2 regions of the Lichenicola cladoniae genome follow, and region 2 is predicted to be linked to the other one. Evidence: riboswitches for the same ligand, from Rfam matches in the RefSeq annotation. Region 2 holds a riboswitch; the other holds the start of a gene.

Region 1 (7,674 bases), 1.2 Mb from region 2:
CGCGGGAAGTCTGGGTCTTCGCGAACGGCAGCCCGGTATTTGCCGACAAGAACCTGTATTATCCGTCAGCCTCGCGGAAGCGTCCGGACGGGACATTGTCGCTGCTGAACGGATCGTTCGAGCTGCCGCTGCACAAGGGAAAGAATGTGATAGCTGTCGCGCTGAGCAACCGGTTCCCGGGTAGCGTGGGCCACTGGGGATGGGGACTGGAGATGCGGCTCGACAATCCCGCCGGCATCACTTTCCCCGCACAATCGAAGCACGTACCCTGACCAGGGGGTCGTCCGGCATCGGGACGGGATGGACACGGTGGCGCCGTGCCGCCCTGGTCGCGTCGTTCTGGACCGCGATCGGCGTGGTGTTCGCGCTTCCCGGCCTGACCGGAGGGCCGGACTGGGCGCCGACCGTGCTGGTCTCTCTCGCCGACTGGTGGTCCTGGGGCGTCATCGCCGCAATCGTCATCGCCCTGGACGGTCGCACCGTATCGGCGACGGACTGGCGGCGTCCCCTGTTGCCGCTGGCACTCGGGCTCGGGTTGACGGCCTTCTATCTCTACCTCTCGGCGGCACTCGGAAGCGTGCTGGGTGTCCGGGCCTGGTCGGCGCTCGCCGATGCACGGCCCCTTACCGAGGCGCTGCACGGGCGTATCCTGTGGAGCCTGCTTGTCTACGTGCTGATCGTGGGGGTTCGTCAGGCGACCACCTCCAGCCAGCGATATCGCGCCGCCGAACTCCAGGTGGAGAGGCTCGAGCGGAGCTTCTCCGAGGCGCGCCTGGTCGCGCTGCGGATGCAGCTCGACCCGCATTTCCTGTTCAACGCCCTCAACACCATCTCGTCGGAAGTCACGCATGATCCGCGGCTGGCGCGACGCATGATCGAGCATCTGGGCGAGCTTCTCCGGCGGTCGCTGGGGGACCAGGGCGTGCAGGAAATATCCCTGGCCGAGGAGCTCGTGTTCCTCGACCACTACCTGGCGATCCAGCGCCTGCGCTTCGGCGACAGGCTCACCGTCGAGATCAGCGTCGATCCCGACACCCTTGCCGTCCTGGTGCCGAGCCTGCTGATGCAGCCGCTGGTGGAGAACGCGATCCGGCACGGGATCTCCGGCCGTGCGCGTGGTGGCCTGGTGCGGATCGACGCGTGCCGGAGCGGCGGACGGCTCACGATCGGCGTCGTCGATGACGGGATCGGACTGCCGCCGGATTGGACCGGTGCGTCCGGTAGCGGCGTCGGACTGTCGATCACCCGCGAGCGGGTTCTGGGCCTGCATCCGGTCGGAGAGGCAGAGTTCGCGATCGGTCCGGGAAAGGCAGGAGGCACCGAGGTGACGATGTCGTTTCCCGTTCGTCTGGCACCCGGAGCCCGACATCATGCTGCAGCCTGAGCCGATGCGGGTCCTGGTGGTCGATGACGAGCCGCCGGCGCGTCGCAGGATCATCGATCTCCTGAACCAGGATGCGTCGGTCGGTCAGGTGACCGAGGCGGGGGACGGGGAAGCGGCCGTGCGGCTCATCCTCGAGAGCCGGCCGAACCTGGTGTTCCTCGACGTGCAGATGCCGCTCCTCGACGGGCTCGGCGTGATCCGGCAGGTCGGCGCCGCGCAGATGCCGCCGACGGTGTTCGTGACCGCCTACGACAAACATGCAGTCCGGGCGTTCGAGGACAACGCGCTGGATTACCTGCTCAAGCCGTTCAGCGACGAGCGTCTCGAGGCGGCGATGACACGGGTGCGCTCGCGCCGCGACGAGGGCAGGCTCGGGACGCTGGCGCAGGACATGATCGGCATGCTCTCCGAGGCCCGGAACGTTGCTCTGCCACGCGATCGGTTCCTGGACCGGCTGGTGCTGAAGGCGGACGAGACCGCACGCTTCGTCCGGGTGGAGGATGTCGACCTGATCGAGGCCGCCGGGGTCTATGTCAATTTGCATATCGGCGGCTCGATCGTGCTTCACCGGGCATCGCTGACCGACCTGGCGGAGCGGCTGGATCCGGCCCGGTTCGCCCGCATCCACCGCTCCACGATCGTCAATCTCGACAGCATCCTGCGGCTGGAGCCGATCTCGCACGGTGAGTTCGACGTGGTCCTGAAACGCGGCCAGCGCTGCCGGATCAGCCGGACCTATCGGACCGCCCTGGAAACGCGACTTGGCCAGTCGTTGTAATCACGTTCCGGAACTGCGCACTGGCTTGCGCCCATACCTGCCGGGGGTAAGAAAAACAACGCCGACATCCCGCACTTCGTGTGCGCTCCCGTCAAGCCTCCTGTCCAGGTCGTGAAGGTGTCGTTTCGGAACATGCTTGAGCGACGAAACGTTTGAGATCATGCTCGTCAGATAGGCCGTCTTCCGGGAACCCAGTATCGCAGCGGGACGAGACCATGACGAACGCCAGGTTGCCCAGGTCGATCGAGACGTCGGGCCGGGTCGATCCGAAACCCCAGGATGGCGGGACGATCGTCTCGCATAAACCCGGCGACATGATCGACCTTGGCGGAGCAAACGACACGACCGTCCTGGCCTATGGGTACCGGGACCAGGTCGATCTTGTCGGCTCCGCGGATTTCGAGGGGTCGGGCAACATCGTTCACCTCCTGGGCAATGCATCGGTCGTCAGCACGGGCGGTGGCGGGAGCAACACCATCTTCCTGCAAGGGCGGAACGACACGGTGTCCGGACAGCAGTTTCCCGGCAGCAGCGACACGATCGATGCCACCGGCAAAGGCGCGGTCATCACCGTGGGCGGCGACAATACCGTGCTGCTGCAAGGGACCGATGCCCTGGTCAGTATCCTGGGAACCCGTCCAGGCGACAGCGATTCGCCTCTGAACAACAGCGAGGTCATCGCCAGCGGCGCCGGCAAGGCGACGGTGATGGGAGGCGGGGCGTCCTTTTCCTTCAGCGGAGACCGCGGAACCTACGTCGTCAACGGCGGCGACGCGGAACGCACCACGATCTCCGGCGGTGCGGGCGGCGGTTTATTCACCGGTGGCACATACATGTCCCCGTATCCCGAAGGCCCGGGCGACGGCAGCTACTTCTATGTCGGCAACAACACCATCACTGCCGGGGCCCAGCGCAGTACCCTGGTGGGCGGCGCGCACGGGAGTTCGACCCTCATCGCCACCGGCACCGCGCATGATGTCCTCATCGCCGGCCAGTACGGCCAAGACATCCTGACAAGCGGCAATTCGACTGTCGGCAACCTCTACGAGGGCTACCGGGGCGCTTTCGTACCGACCGACGACACCAACGTCCCGAGCCTCGTGATCAACGCCGGGAGCGGGAACGACACGCTGATCGGCGGCAACGCGGCGGAGACCCTGACCGGTGGCGCCGGCCACGACCTGTTCCGCTTCATCAGCCAACCGACCTTCACCGCTCTTCCGCCAGATGGCGGCGGCACGCTCATCACCGACTTCACGCCGGGCATCGACAAGATCGACCTGCAGGGCTTCAGCGGAACGGCGCAGCAGGTGGTCGCGAACGAGAGTATCCGCGGCGGCTCGACGACCCTCTTCCTGTCGGACAATGCGGTGGTGACCCTGTCGCACGTCACGAACCTGTCGGTGAAGGACTTCACGTTCTCCGGGAGCTAGATCGCTATCCGGTCGGACCAACCATCTAGCCGAGGCCCAAGGAGGCGCGTACCGCCTCACGCCGCAGTTCCTCGCGCTGGTCGCCCGCACAGGCGCGGTGCAGCAATACCAGCACGCGTCCGCCATGATCCGGCATGACGCGATACAGGTGTGTCCAGGCCTCAATCCCCGACTGCGCGTCGCGGGCGGCACCGTGCAGCACGAGGTGCCAACCGCAAAGGCGGGCCCGGCCGATATGATCGATAACGGCACCGAGACAGACATGCTCGGTCTCGTCGCCCAGCGCCACGGCGATGGGCGCACGGAGCAGGCCATTCAACGCGTCGTCCGTGGCCGAAGCAATCGAGGCCGGCCCGGTGCGCTCGAGAGGGATAGGCACGTTCCGCTTCAACTGGCCGCTCCGAATGATGGAGACGGGCAGACCCTGGTCGCAGATGATGGCGGCGTGGTCCCGTTGGTTGCCGGAAACGGCCGCATCTCCCTGAACGGGACGCCACCTTGCCCGGGGAGGCAGGTTGGCGTTGGGGGTCAACCCAACTCCTGATGCAGACCGCAGGCTAACGGCACAGGCCCTACCCTGCAAGCGCCCGACGCTTGACCGCTGTACGAACACAGGCTCCCTTCGTGCATTGCATCAGCGCACTCCGCCTGCCCCACCTTAGGAACCTGTCACGATGGCCCATACGATCCGGACCCGCGTCGCCCTGCTGATGGGGTTGCTGTCGGCCACGGCACTCTCGACGGGAGCAGCCCAGGCGGCGGCCCCGACCCTGATGCGCTTCCCCAACTCGCACGGCGACCGCATCGTGTTCGTGGCGCACGGCAACCTCTGGACGGTGGCCAAGGCCGGCGGCACCGCGCAGCGCCTGACTGCCGATCCGGGCCAGGACCTGATGCCGCGCTACTCGCCGGACGGAAAATGGATCGCGTTCACCGCCAGCTACCAGGGCAACCAGGACGTCTATGTCATTCCGGCCACCGGGGGCGAGGCCAGGCGCCTGACCTTCCACTCGGACGTGGTCGCCAAGGCGCCGACCCGCTGGGGCCCCGACAACATGGTGGTCACCTGGACGCCGGATTCGAAGAACATCGTGTTCATGTCGCGCCGGATGGACTGGAATCCGTCGGTGCACCGGCTGTTCCAGGTGCCGGTCGCCGGTGGCCTGCCAACGCTGCTGCCGCTCGATCGCGGCGGCCTGATGACCTATGGGCCGGATGGGCACAGCATCGCCTACACCCGCATCTTCCGCGATTTCCGCACCTGGAAGCGCTATGACGGCGGCCGCGCGCCGGATGTATACACCTACGATTTCACCTCGAAAAAGCTCGACCGGATCACCGACTGGAAGGGCAACGACACGTCGCCGATGTGGAGCGGACGGCGGATCTATTTCCTGTCCGACCGGGATTCCAAGCGCCGCGCCAACATCTGGGTCTATGACCTGGACAGCAAGCAGACCCGCCAGATCACCCATTTCACCGACTACGACATCGAGTTCCCGTCGCTCGGCGTGGCCGATGCGAAGCCGGGCTCGGCCGCGACGATCACCTTCCAGCAGGCCGGCAAGCTCTGGTCGATCGACCTTCCGTCGGAGCAGATGCACCAGGTCGGCGTCGATGTACCCGACGACGGCACCCGCACCCAGCCGCGCTGGGTCAAGGTGGCCGACGCGATCCGGGCGACCGATACGTCGCAGACCGTCGATTACGACCTGTCGCCGAACGGTGCCCGCGCCGCCTTCTCGGCCCGCGGCGACCTGTTCACCGTGCCAGCCGAACATGGCGCTATCCGCGACCTGACCCAGACCAGCAATGCCGACGAGGATCATCCGGCCTGGTCGCCGGACGGCCGCACCATCGCCTACACCACCGACGTCACGGGCAGCCAGCAGATCGCGATACGCGCGGCGGTTCCGGGTGCGACGGACGGACCGACCGGCCAGGGCACCGGTGCCGAGCGCATCATCAGCCAGTTCAAGACCGGGTTCTTCTACACGCCGGTCTGGTCGCCGGACGGGCGGACGCTGGCGGTGCCGGACGGCAACCATAATCTCTGGCTGGTCACCACCGACGGCTCGGAACCACGGCTGGTGGCACAGGACAAATACACCGAGATCCATGATGCGGCCTTCTCGCCGGACGGCAAGTGGCTCGCCTACAGCACCCAGCGTGCAAGCCAGATGAAGGCGATCCATCTCCATGAGGTGGCCGCGGGGCAGGACGTGATCGTCAGCTCGCCGATGAACAGCGATTTCGATCCGGCATTCTCGGCCGATGGCAAGCTGCTGCTGTTCGTCTCGAACCGGCACGAGCTGCCGACGGTCTCGGACAGCGAGACCAACGTCGCGATGCTGAAGTCCGACGGCATCTATGCGGCGACGCTGTCCGCCGACCTGGCCTCGCCATTCGCCCTACGATCCGACGAAGGTGCCGTGGATGCCGCCCCGGCCCAGGCGGCAAACCCGCCGGCGCATTCGATCCTGCACGGCCATACGTCGGCGGCACCCGCCGCACCGGTTCCGGACAGCAGCAAGGCGAGAGCGGACGGCAAGGGCTGGACACCCGGCGTGTCGGCGCCGATCCATGTCGAGCTCGACGGGCTGATGCAGCGCGCCGTGCCGGTGCCGATCGAACCCGCCGAGATCACCGCGATGGAGACGCGCGGCACCCGGATTTTCTACCAGACCCAGCCGCCGTCGTTGATCGAGGGCAACCTGCCCGGCGAGAAATCCGCCCTGCACGTCTATGACATGACGACCCGCAAGAACGAGACCGTGGTCGAAGGGCTCGACACCTACGCGCTGTCGGCCGACGGCGCCAAGCTGCTCTACAAGCAGGACAAGGACTGGCACGTCATCGACGCCAAACCGGGTCATACCGACGACAAGACCCTGTCGCTCGACGGCATGCGCGCCCGGATCGAGCCGCGCCAGGAATGGGCCGAGATGTTCGAGAATGCCTGGCGGCTCGAGCGCGACCTCTTCTACAGCGCCGCGATGAACGGCGACGACTGGAAGGCGGTGCATGATTCCTACGCGAAGCTGCTGCCCCTGGTCGGGACCCGCGACGACCTGAACTACGTGATCGGCCAGGTGCAGGGCGAGATCGGCAACTCGCATACCTATGTCGGCGGCGGTGACGACGGCGATCCGACCGAGGCGGTGACGACGCCGCTGCTCGGCGTGGATTACGCGCTCGATGCGGCGACCGGTCGCTACCGGTTCGCCAAGATCTATCCGGGCGACAATACCCGCGCGCATTACCGCAGCCCGCTGACCGAACCGGGCGTCAACGTGCATGAGGGCGACATGCTGCTGGCAGTGAACGGCCGCGAGCTGAAGGCGCCCGACGCGCCGGAGAGCCTGTTCGTGGGACTGCAGGGGCCGGTCACGCTGACGGTGTCGAGTTCCGCCACCGCAGCCAGGCGCAACGTGACCGTCGAGCCGATCGCGAACGAGCTCGCCGTGCGCGAGCAATACTGGATCGACCATAACCGTCAGAAGGTGGACCAGCTCTCCGGCGGCCGGGTCGGCTACATCTACCTGAGCGACATGGAGAGCCTGGGGATGGAGCAGTTCGTCCGCCAGTTCTATCCGCAGATCGACCGTCAGGCGCTGGTGATCGACGATCGCTGGAACAATGGCGGCTTCATCGACCAGATGGTGCTGGAGCGGCTGCGCCGGGTGCTGATCGGCATGTCGACCAACCGCGAACGCGCGGCGATGACGATCCCACAGCAGCTGGTGAACGGTCCGAAGGTGACGCTGATCAACCACTACTCCGCCTCGGACGGCGATATCTTCCCTTACTATTTCCGCAAGTACGGGCTCGGCAAGCTGGTCGGCACGCGCACCTGGGGCGGCGTGCGCGGCATACGCGGCGAGTGGACGCTGCTCGATGGCGGCTACATCACCGTGCCGGAGGACAGCCTCTACGGCACCGACGGAAAGTGGGTGATCGAGAACCACGGCGTCGACCCGGATATCGACCTCGAGGACGTGCCGGGCGAGTTCCTGACCGACCACGACATCCAGCTGGAAACCGGGGTGAAGATGATGACCGACGAACTCGGCCGTACG
Region 2 (7,674 bases):
GATCCTGGAAGCGGACGGCCTGCATGAGGGGCCGGCCTTCGTGCGGTCGTGTCTCGGCGAGCGCAACCTGATCCTGAATGTCAGCGGCGTGCTGTTCAATCGCACCGCCCTGCGCGCCGCCATGGCGCGGTGCGGCGAGGAATTGCTGAGCTTCCGGATGGCCGGCGACTGGCGGCTGTATATCGAGATGCTGAACCAGGAGGGCGCGCAGGTCGCCTATGTCGCCGAGCCGCTGAACATCCATCGGCGGCACGGCGACAGCACCACGCACCGGCTGGCGGCACAGAAGCATCTCGGCGAGGTGGCGCGCATCCATCGCCTGATCGGCAGGCAGCCGGAGCTGCTGGATGAAGACCGGATGCGCCAGCGCGCCTACCGCGCCCAGCTTGCCGAGCAGTTCGGCCTGAAGCTGGCGGGGGAGTAGCGCCAGGCGCGTTGGCGATCGCGATCTTGCGGGATCAGACGCGAGCGTGCGGACGAGGCGAGGGGACGACTCGGCGAGACGTTGCTGTCGGAGACCGGGGCGGCTACTGGAACGAGGCTCTCGTTGTTCTGCAGCCAGCTCGGCCGGAAGATGGGCGCTTCCATGAACCGGGCAATCGCCAAGGGGGTGAAGGCCCGTTACGAGTTTGGAACGAGCGTGTGAATCAGCACTCAAGCGGGACCCTCTCGCAAAGTTTTTGCTTCAGCATGCCGTCTTGCGATTTCGCGCCGGCCCGGGTCGTCGATGGGAATTAGGCGACCTGACGACGCGCTAATTCATTCAGTGCTGGGAATATCGCAGAAGGCTCAGGGCGCTTGGTATAATCGGCGTTTACCTCGGCGTATGCGATCGTATCATCCTGTCCTGTCATATAACGGGCGGGCATCGGCAAAGTCCAACTGTCTTCCCCGTTGAACTGCGTCAGATCCGCACCGAGGACTTTCTGGACCTCACGCAGATAGTCCGGCAGAGTCCAGCGCACGCTGAACCGAGCGGCGATTTCACCGCCATGGTCGACAAGGATCGGAAACCCAAGCCCGTTCTGCCTCTGCGATTTGCGGCTATTAGGCAATGTTTGTTGCGAGATCGCGACTAGGCTCGCACCGCGCGCCTCGATTTCCGAGCGGGCCTCTTCCAGCGCGCTCAGGTCGAAGTTGCAGAATGGACACCAGGCGCCGCGATAAAAGGCAACCACGAGCGGCCCTTTGGCAAGCAACACCTTAGATGAGATCGGATTGCCATTTCCACGGGAAGTCCTTCCAAGGCGTGTTGCGCTTGAGGATGGGCGGCTGGCGTTCCCGTTGCGCCAAGCCGCCCAAGCTTATCTCAGATTTGGAATCAAGAGCCGACGTGCGGCATTACTTGTGTGCGACGACCTGCAGGCGACTGATTTTAGCTTCGGAGAACAACTCGCCCGCCTTATCGACGAACTCTTGTCCTGCTTCGCCATTCAAGTGGGCTTCGCGGGCAGCTTCGTCGTCGAACGTGTCGAACACCCGATAGACCCCCGTTTCACCCTCGATCTTCGCGGCGTGCCACGTCAGGGTTCCAGGTTCGCCTTTTACGAGTGACGCTTCTTTTGCAAGAAACGCTTCAATCTCTGCTTCTTTTCCAGGTTTAGCCTTCATCTCAACCAGTAGAGCAAACTTAGCCATTGCTTTAGTCCTTTTGTTGACATGTGCAGGAGGTCGTGTGCAGCAACCAAGTTGGCTTCACATCGCCAGCTCAGTTTCCTTGACGTCGGCGATCGGGCCGAGGATCGACGGGTCGAAGTCGTTGAGGACGCCTCGATCGGACAGGCGCCTGGGTAAGTCGGGGTTCGCCAGGGCGCCTCGCCCTATGGTGATGATATCTGCACCATCGTTGAGCGCGGCTGCCGCCCGCTCGATATTGTGCAGACTGCCGTTGGCGAGGATCGCCGCTCTAGGCGCATAGCGCTGGGCGAGACGCATCAAGGAGGGACCGTTCTCGGCGAAAGCGGGCTGCCACGCCTCGAACTCGATTAAATGGATGAAATCGGCGCCGGCATCGGCCAGGCTGCCGAAGATGATCTCGGCATCTCGCTCCGCGCCCGCCCACTTGTGCTGGTAGTCGTTCACCTTGCCTTGAGAGAGGCGGATGCCGACCGGCACCTGAGCACCGACCCTCGCACGCACCGCCTTGAACGTTTCAAGGATCAATCGCACACGGCTCTCCGTGGCACCGCCCCACCGATCTGTTCTGTTGTTGGCATACTCCGTCAAAAACTGGTCGAGGAGATATCCATTGGCGCCATGGATTTCGATCGCATCAAAGCCGGCAACCTCGATTGCGCGCCCCGCCGACTCGGCGAAACCGTTGATTGCATCGCCGATCTGCGCCTCCGTCATCGCGGCCGGCAGAGCGTAGCGGTCTTTGCCGTGGTAGAACGTCATCTGTTCGCCCTTCGGCCGGACGGGTGACGGACCCATAGTGTTGTCGCGAAACCGATTGCCCTGGCTGATGGCGCCGGCGTGCATCAGCTGGGCGATGGCCAGCGTACCGTGCGCCTTGAGGCTGCTGACGACCGGCTTCCACGATTCAGCCTGCGCCAGGTCAGTCATGCCAGGCTGATGGATGTAGCCCTGCGAGAATGCCTGATCGGTGTAAATACCCTCGGTGATCACCGTCCCGAAGCCACCCCGCGCAAAACGCTCGTAGTAGCGGGTCATCCTTTCGGTCGCCCGGCCATCCTGGGTTGCCGATATGCGCGTCATTGGCGCGACAGACAGGCGGTTCTTCACGGCATGCAAATTTATAACGGTTGGGGCGAAAATCGCGCTCGTATCAATGTCCGTCATCCAGACCCCCAGAAGCCATTGACCATGCCGATCCGCATAAAACAGGCGGGCCGGCTCGGTGAACGTCGATTTAGTCTTCACAGGCGGGACGTGTTAGGTGACTTTGACGATAAGCAATATATCATTTAGCGTTATAATATGGATCTCTCGGATGTAGCTTTGTTTCGCACTATCGCATCCGTCGGCAGCCTGTCGGCTGCGGCACGTCAGATGGGCACGACGCCGATGTTGGTCAGCCGCCGGTTGGCAGGCCTCGAGGCGGAGTTGGGGGCCCGCCTGTTCCACCGCACGACACGATCCTTATCGTTGACGCCCGAGGGGGAAGCCTTTTTGCCTCACGCCGTCACCCTCATCGAAGCTCGCGATGCAGCGCTCGACTCGATCTCGTCCGGCGGCTCCGGCCTCTCAGGCGTGCTGAAGGTGACCTCGCCGAACGTGATCGGCCACTCTATTGTTGTCCCTGTCGTCGCTGAGCTGATTGCAGACAATCCCGCGCTTCGGGTTGATCTGACGTTGAGCGACGGTGTCATCGACATTGCGACGGCAGGACTGGATGTGGCCGTCCGCGTGGCGGTGATGAAGCCTTCGGACATGATCGCGACGAGAGTGGCCGACAACCCATTCACGCTATGCGCTTCGCCGGGTTACGTCGCACGCTTCGGCGAACCCACCACGACAGAGGACCTAGCGGCCCATCGGTGCATCAAACTGCACGCGATGGACACTTGGCCATTTACGCGGGACGGCGAACTGGACCGGGTGCGGATTGGTGGTCCCTTGTCGGCCAGCACAGTGGACGCAGTTCGGTCCGCCTGCATCGCGGGTGTCGGAATCGCCATGTTGACCTACTGGGATGTGAACAAACAGATCGCGAGCGGAGAATTGCGGCGTATCGTCCTTAATGACGTCAAGCCGCTTGAGGTAGGGATATGGGCCGTTTTCCCAACTCGCAGGCAGATGCCGGCCCGGGTGCGCGCATTCATCGACGCTTTGCGAGGTCGGCTGCTGGCTGGAACCGATGCAGAGTCCCGTACAACCTGAACAGTAATTTACTCCCAAACGAGGAATAGGAAGAATTTTACGAAGACATCTTTCTTTTGGAACTACCGCCGCTGCTTGTCGGGACCGCCCATTCCTCGATTGGGCTGGGTGGTTCAGGTAAGAACATATAGCCGTCTGCTTTGCCTATGGGTGGCATCCCTTGCGCCTGCTCTGGTTCCAACGGCAGCTCCAAACCTGCCTTTCTGCTTTCGGCCAACATCGGTCGAGCGGCTCGATGTCGAGAGTGCCCGGGCTATGGGTATCAACCGCAAGACTTTATTGGGTAGGAACCAATGAACGCGAATCTCGGCACCGCGATGCCTTCATGCAGAACCGCCTCGATCCACATCGCCAGCGGCCTGACCCAAAAGGTTCCGTTCGCCTCGGCTCGGTAGGTGACCAGCCACTCCTCGGTCTCGCTGTGCCGGCCGAGGCAGATCACCGTGTAGAGGCCGCCCTTGTAGTGCCTGTAGCGGCCCGGCTGTGGTTCGGTCGGCATCGTGTCGTGGTCGCTCATCGAGGCTGCCTTCTCACCATAGGATAGGATGGACCCGTCGGGGTCAGGGTATGCCGCGCGACCAGCACCCGATACCAGAGCTCAGGTCAGCGTCGCGAGATCAGCCGCCCACGGAAGCCCGGTACCTCCAAGAGATCCGGTAGATGCTTGCGCATACCCACGTCGCCAGGACAGGTGCCGGCCGGTCCGACGACCTGCCCAAGGCGTGCCCAGAACGGTCAGCACCAACCCCCGGCGGATGACGGTCTCGGCATCTGCCTCGATGATCGGGGCGTTGGACAGCCTGACCGTCTGGAGACCAGAAACCGCTTCCATGCCAATGCCATGCGACGCGCCGGCATACTCTCGTCGAGCCCGGCCGGATCCGCTTATAGTGGCAACGATCGCACTCCGGCGACGCTCCACGGATACGCCACATGACCCGCCGCATGCCGCTCCTGCTGCCGTTGCTGTTCCCGCTTGTGTTCGCCGCGCCGGCCTGGGCGGTCCATCACCGTCATGCCCGGACCGGCGCCGGCGGCGGCCTGGTGATCCTGACCCAGCAGACCGGCACCGCGCTTGATCAGGCGGCGCGCCTGCTCAACGCGGATGACATCGCCGGCGCGGTCAGGCGGCACGAGCAGCCGGTGGTGCTGATCGGGTCTGCCCCGCTATCGGTCAGGCACGGCGACGCCGCCCTGTTCGTGCAGGTGCAGTCGGCGAGCCTGTGCGGGTCGGCCGGATGCTCGACCTCGATCTTTCTCAGGCACGGTGCCGAGTGGACCAAGGTGCTGGATTCCGTCAGCGGCCCGATCAAGGTGCTCTCGACCACCACGAGCGGCATGCATGACGTGATGGTGGGCGACAAGGATCGCTGGGTCTGGAACGGCACCACCTACCGGGACACCCTGCCCGCCGCCCCGATAGGCAATCTGCGCAGGTCGGTCGAGCGTCACCAGGCAAAGGTCAGGGAGAGCGCCGCCCACTGAACGAGGCGGATGAGAGCGGGCCAGTCTGAAGCGACGGGTCTGGAGCGGCCGGTCTGGAGCGGATGGAGGGAATCGAACCCTCGTATGCAGCTTGGGAAGCTGCCGTTCTACCATTGAACTACACCCGCCTGTTTGACTGCCAGGCCCGTACGATCGACGGTTTATAAGTCGGGCTCCTTCGGTCCGCAACGGTGTCCGGGCGCGATCCTGGTCGCCGCAGTTGACGACCGCGCTCCGGCGCTCCTAGAACTTAATCGATCATCGTGGCCCGCACGCCGCCTGGTTCCTCGCAAATTGTCCGGCCGGCTTGCGGCGAGGTTAAACAAGCGCGCTAAAGAGGCCAGGACGGTCGCCGCGTGATGCGGCCCGTCATGGCATCCAGGCCCGGACATTCGCCACCATTCCGGAAGACGCGGCACGCTGCCATCGTCTTCGTCCGGTCGGGGAAGCCGAGATGAACAACGAGTCCGCCACCTATCGCCCCAACACGCTGCTGGTCCATGCAGGAACCGAGCGCACGCCGTATGGCGAGACCAGCGAGGCGATGTTCCTGACCTCAGGTTTCGTCTACGACGATGCCGAGCAGGCCGAGGCGACCTTCCTGGGCCAGGTCACCCACTACCAGTACAGCCGCTTCGGCAACCCGACCGTCACCATGCTCGAGCGCCGCCTGGCGATGCTGGAGGGTGCCGAGGCCTGCCGCGCCACCGCCACCGGCATGGCCGCGGTCAGTTCGGCACTGCTCAGCCACCTGAAGGCCGGCGACCGGATCGTCGCGGCCCGCGCGCTGTTCGGCTCCTGCCACTGGATCGTCGCCAACCTGCTGCCGCGCTACGGCATCGAGAGCGTGTTCGTCGATGGCGGAGACCTGGAGGCCTGGGCGCAGGCGCTGTCGGTGCCGACCACCTGCGTGCTGCTGGAAACCCCGTCCAACCCGATGCTCGACATCGTCGACCTCAAGGCGGTGTGCGACTTGGCGCACCAGGCCGGCGCCATCGTCGTGGTGGACAACGTGTTCGCGACCCCGCTGCTGCAGAAGCCGCTCGAATATGGCGCCGACGTCGTGGTGTATTCCTGCACCAAGCATATCGACGGCCAGGGCCGGGTGCTCGGCGGCGCGGTGCTGGGCCGCCAGGCCTGGATCGACGAGACGCTGCAGCCATTCATCCGCAATACCGGCCCGGCGATGTCGCCGTTCAATGCCTGGGTGCTGCTCAAGGGCCTGGAGACGCTGGGCCTGCGCGTGGACGCGATGACCCGCAACGCCGAGGCCGTCGCCGACTTCCTGGCTGACGCCCCCGGCATTGCCCGGGTCTGGTATCCGAGCCGGGCCGACCATCCGCAGGCCGAACTGGCGATGCGCCAGATGACCGCCGGCGGCACCCTGATCACCTTCGAGGTCGAGGGCGGCAAGGCGGAGGCATTCCGGCTGATGAACGCCCTCCGGCTGATCGCGGTGTCGAACAATCTGGGGGACAGCCGCTCGATGGTCACCCACCCCGCCACCACCACGCATATGCGGATCGGTGCCGAGGAGCGCGCCCGGCTCGGCATCACCGACGGGGTGATCCGGCTTTCGGTCGGGCTCGAAGACGTGCGCGATATTATCGACGACCTCTTGCTCGGACTCGCGTTGCTGCCACAGCACGGAGTAGTGAGCCAGGCAGCGGAATGAGCGTGGCCGTTCGTTGCAGGCGAAGCCGGGGCACGCAAAGCCGGGGCAGGCAAAGCAGGAAGGGGCAACCGTCATGAAGGACAAGGAACGCATGCCGGTACATCTGGCGATGGATACCGATCTCGGGCCGGCGACCGGTGACGATGGCGGCGGCGACTACACCAGCACCACACGCGACATCAAGGTGAGCGTGCGGTCGTTCTACCTCGAAGACCAGTCGCAGCCGGACGACCGCCAGTATCTGTGGGCCTACCGGATCCGTATCGAGAACCAGGGGCGGGAGAATGTCAGGCTGCTGCGCCGGACCTGGCAGATCACCGACGCCAGCGGCCGCATCCAGCACGTGCAGGGCGAGGGCGTGGTCGGCGAGCAGCCGCAGCTCGATCCCGGCGAGGCCTTCGAATACACCTCCGGTACGCCGCTCGAGACGCCGTCCGGCTTCATGTCCGGCGCCTACCACATGGTGTCCACCGCCTCCGGCGAGCGGTTCGACGTGGTCATCCCGGTCTTCAGCCTGGACAGCCCGCATCAGCCCGGCATCGTGCATTAGAGCCGGGATCCCTATGACGCGTCGTTTCGGACATTTCGAAACCCACCTGCTCCGCGATGGCGTATTCAGCGCGCCGGCCGACGTGCTGACGCATGTCGATGGCGAGGCCAGCCGGCGACAG

The links. A riboswitch is a leader RNA that binds a small molecule or an ion and turns the genes downstream of it on or off. The one in region 2 is predicted to bind S-adenosylmethionine.
Region 1: another riboswitch for S-adenosylmethionine. It lies ahead of HN018_RS03060 (hypothetical protein); the one in region 2 lies ahead of metZ (O-succinylhomoserine sulfhydrylase).

The regions. Positions count from the first base shown of each region.
Region 1 is NZ_CP053708.1:699,011-706,684, reverse strand. Features, by position in the region: gene HN018_RS03080 (hypothetical protein) at 1-272, shown strand, start outside; gene HN018_RS03075 (sensor histidine kinase) at 200-1,384, shown strand; gene HN018_RS03070 (LytR/AlgR family response regulator transcription factor) at 1,371-2,162, shown strand; gene HN018_RS03065 (M10 family metallopeptidase C-terminal domain-containing protein) at 2,378-3,595, shown strand; gene HN018_RS03060 (hypothetical protein) at 3,621-3,974, opposite strand; SAM-I-IV-variant riboswitch at 4,040-4,147, opposite strand; gene HN018_RS03055 (S41 family peptidase) at 4,270-7,674, shown strand, end outside.
Region 2 is NZ_CP053708.1:4,317,212-4,324,885, forward strand. Features, by position in the region: gene HN018_RS29150 (glycosyltransferase) at 1-424, shown strand, start outside; partial or broken gene HN018_RS19600 (peroxiredoxin-like family protein) at 735-1,220, opposite strand; gene HN018_RS19605 (putative quinol monooxygenase) at 1,342-1,638, opposite strand; gene HN018_RS19610 (NADH:flavin oxidoreductase) at 1,696-2,883, opposite strand; gene HN018_RS19615 (LysR family transcriptional regulator) at 2,941-3,843, shown strand; gene HN018_RS19620 (DUF1653 domain-containing protein) at 4,106-4,360, opposite strand; gene HN018_RS19625 (hypothetical protein) at 4,777-5,328, shown strand; tRNA gene HN018_RS19630 (tRNA-Gly) at 5,383-5,456, opposite strand; SAM riboswitch at 5,605-5,684, shown strand; gene metZ (O-succinylhomoserine sulfhydrylase) at 5,783-7,003, shown strand; gene apaG (Co2+/Mg2+ efflux protein ApaG) at 7,113-7,553, shown strand; gene aidB (AidB family quorum-quenching N-acyl homoserine lactonase) at 7,567-7,674, shown strand, end outside.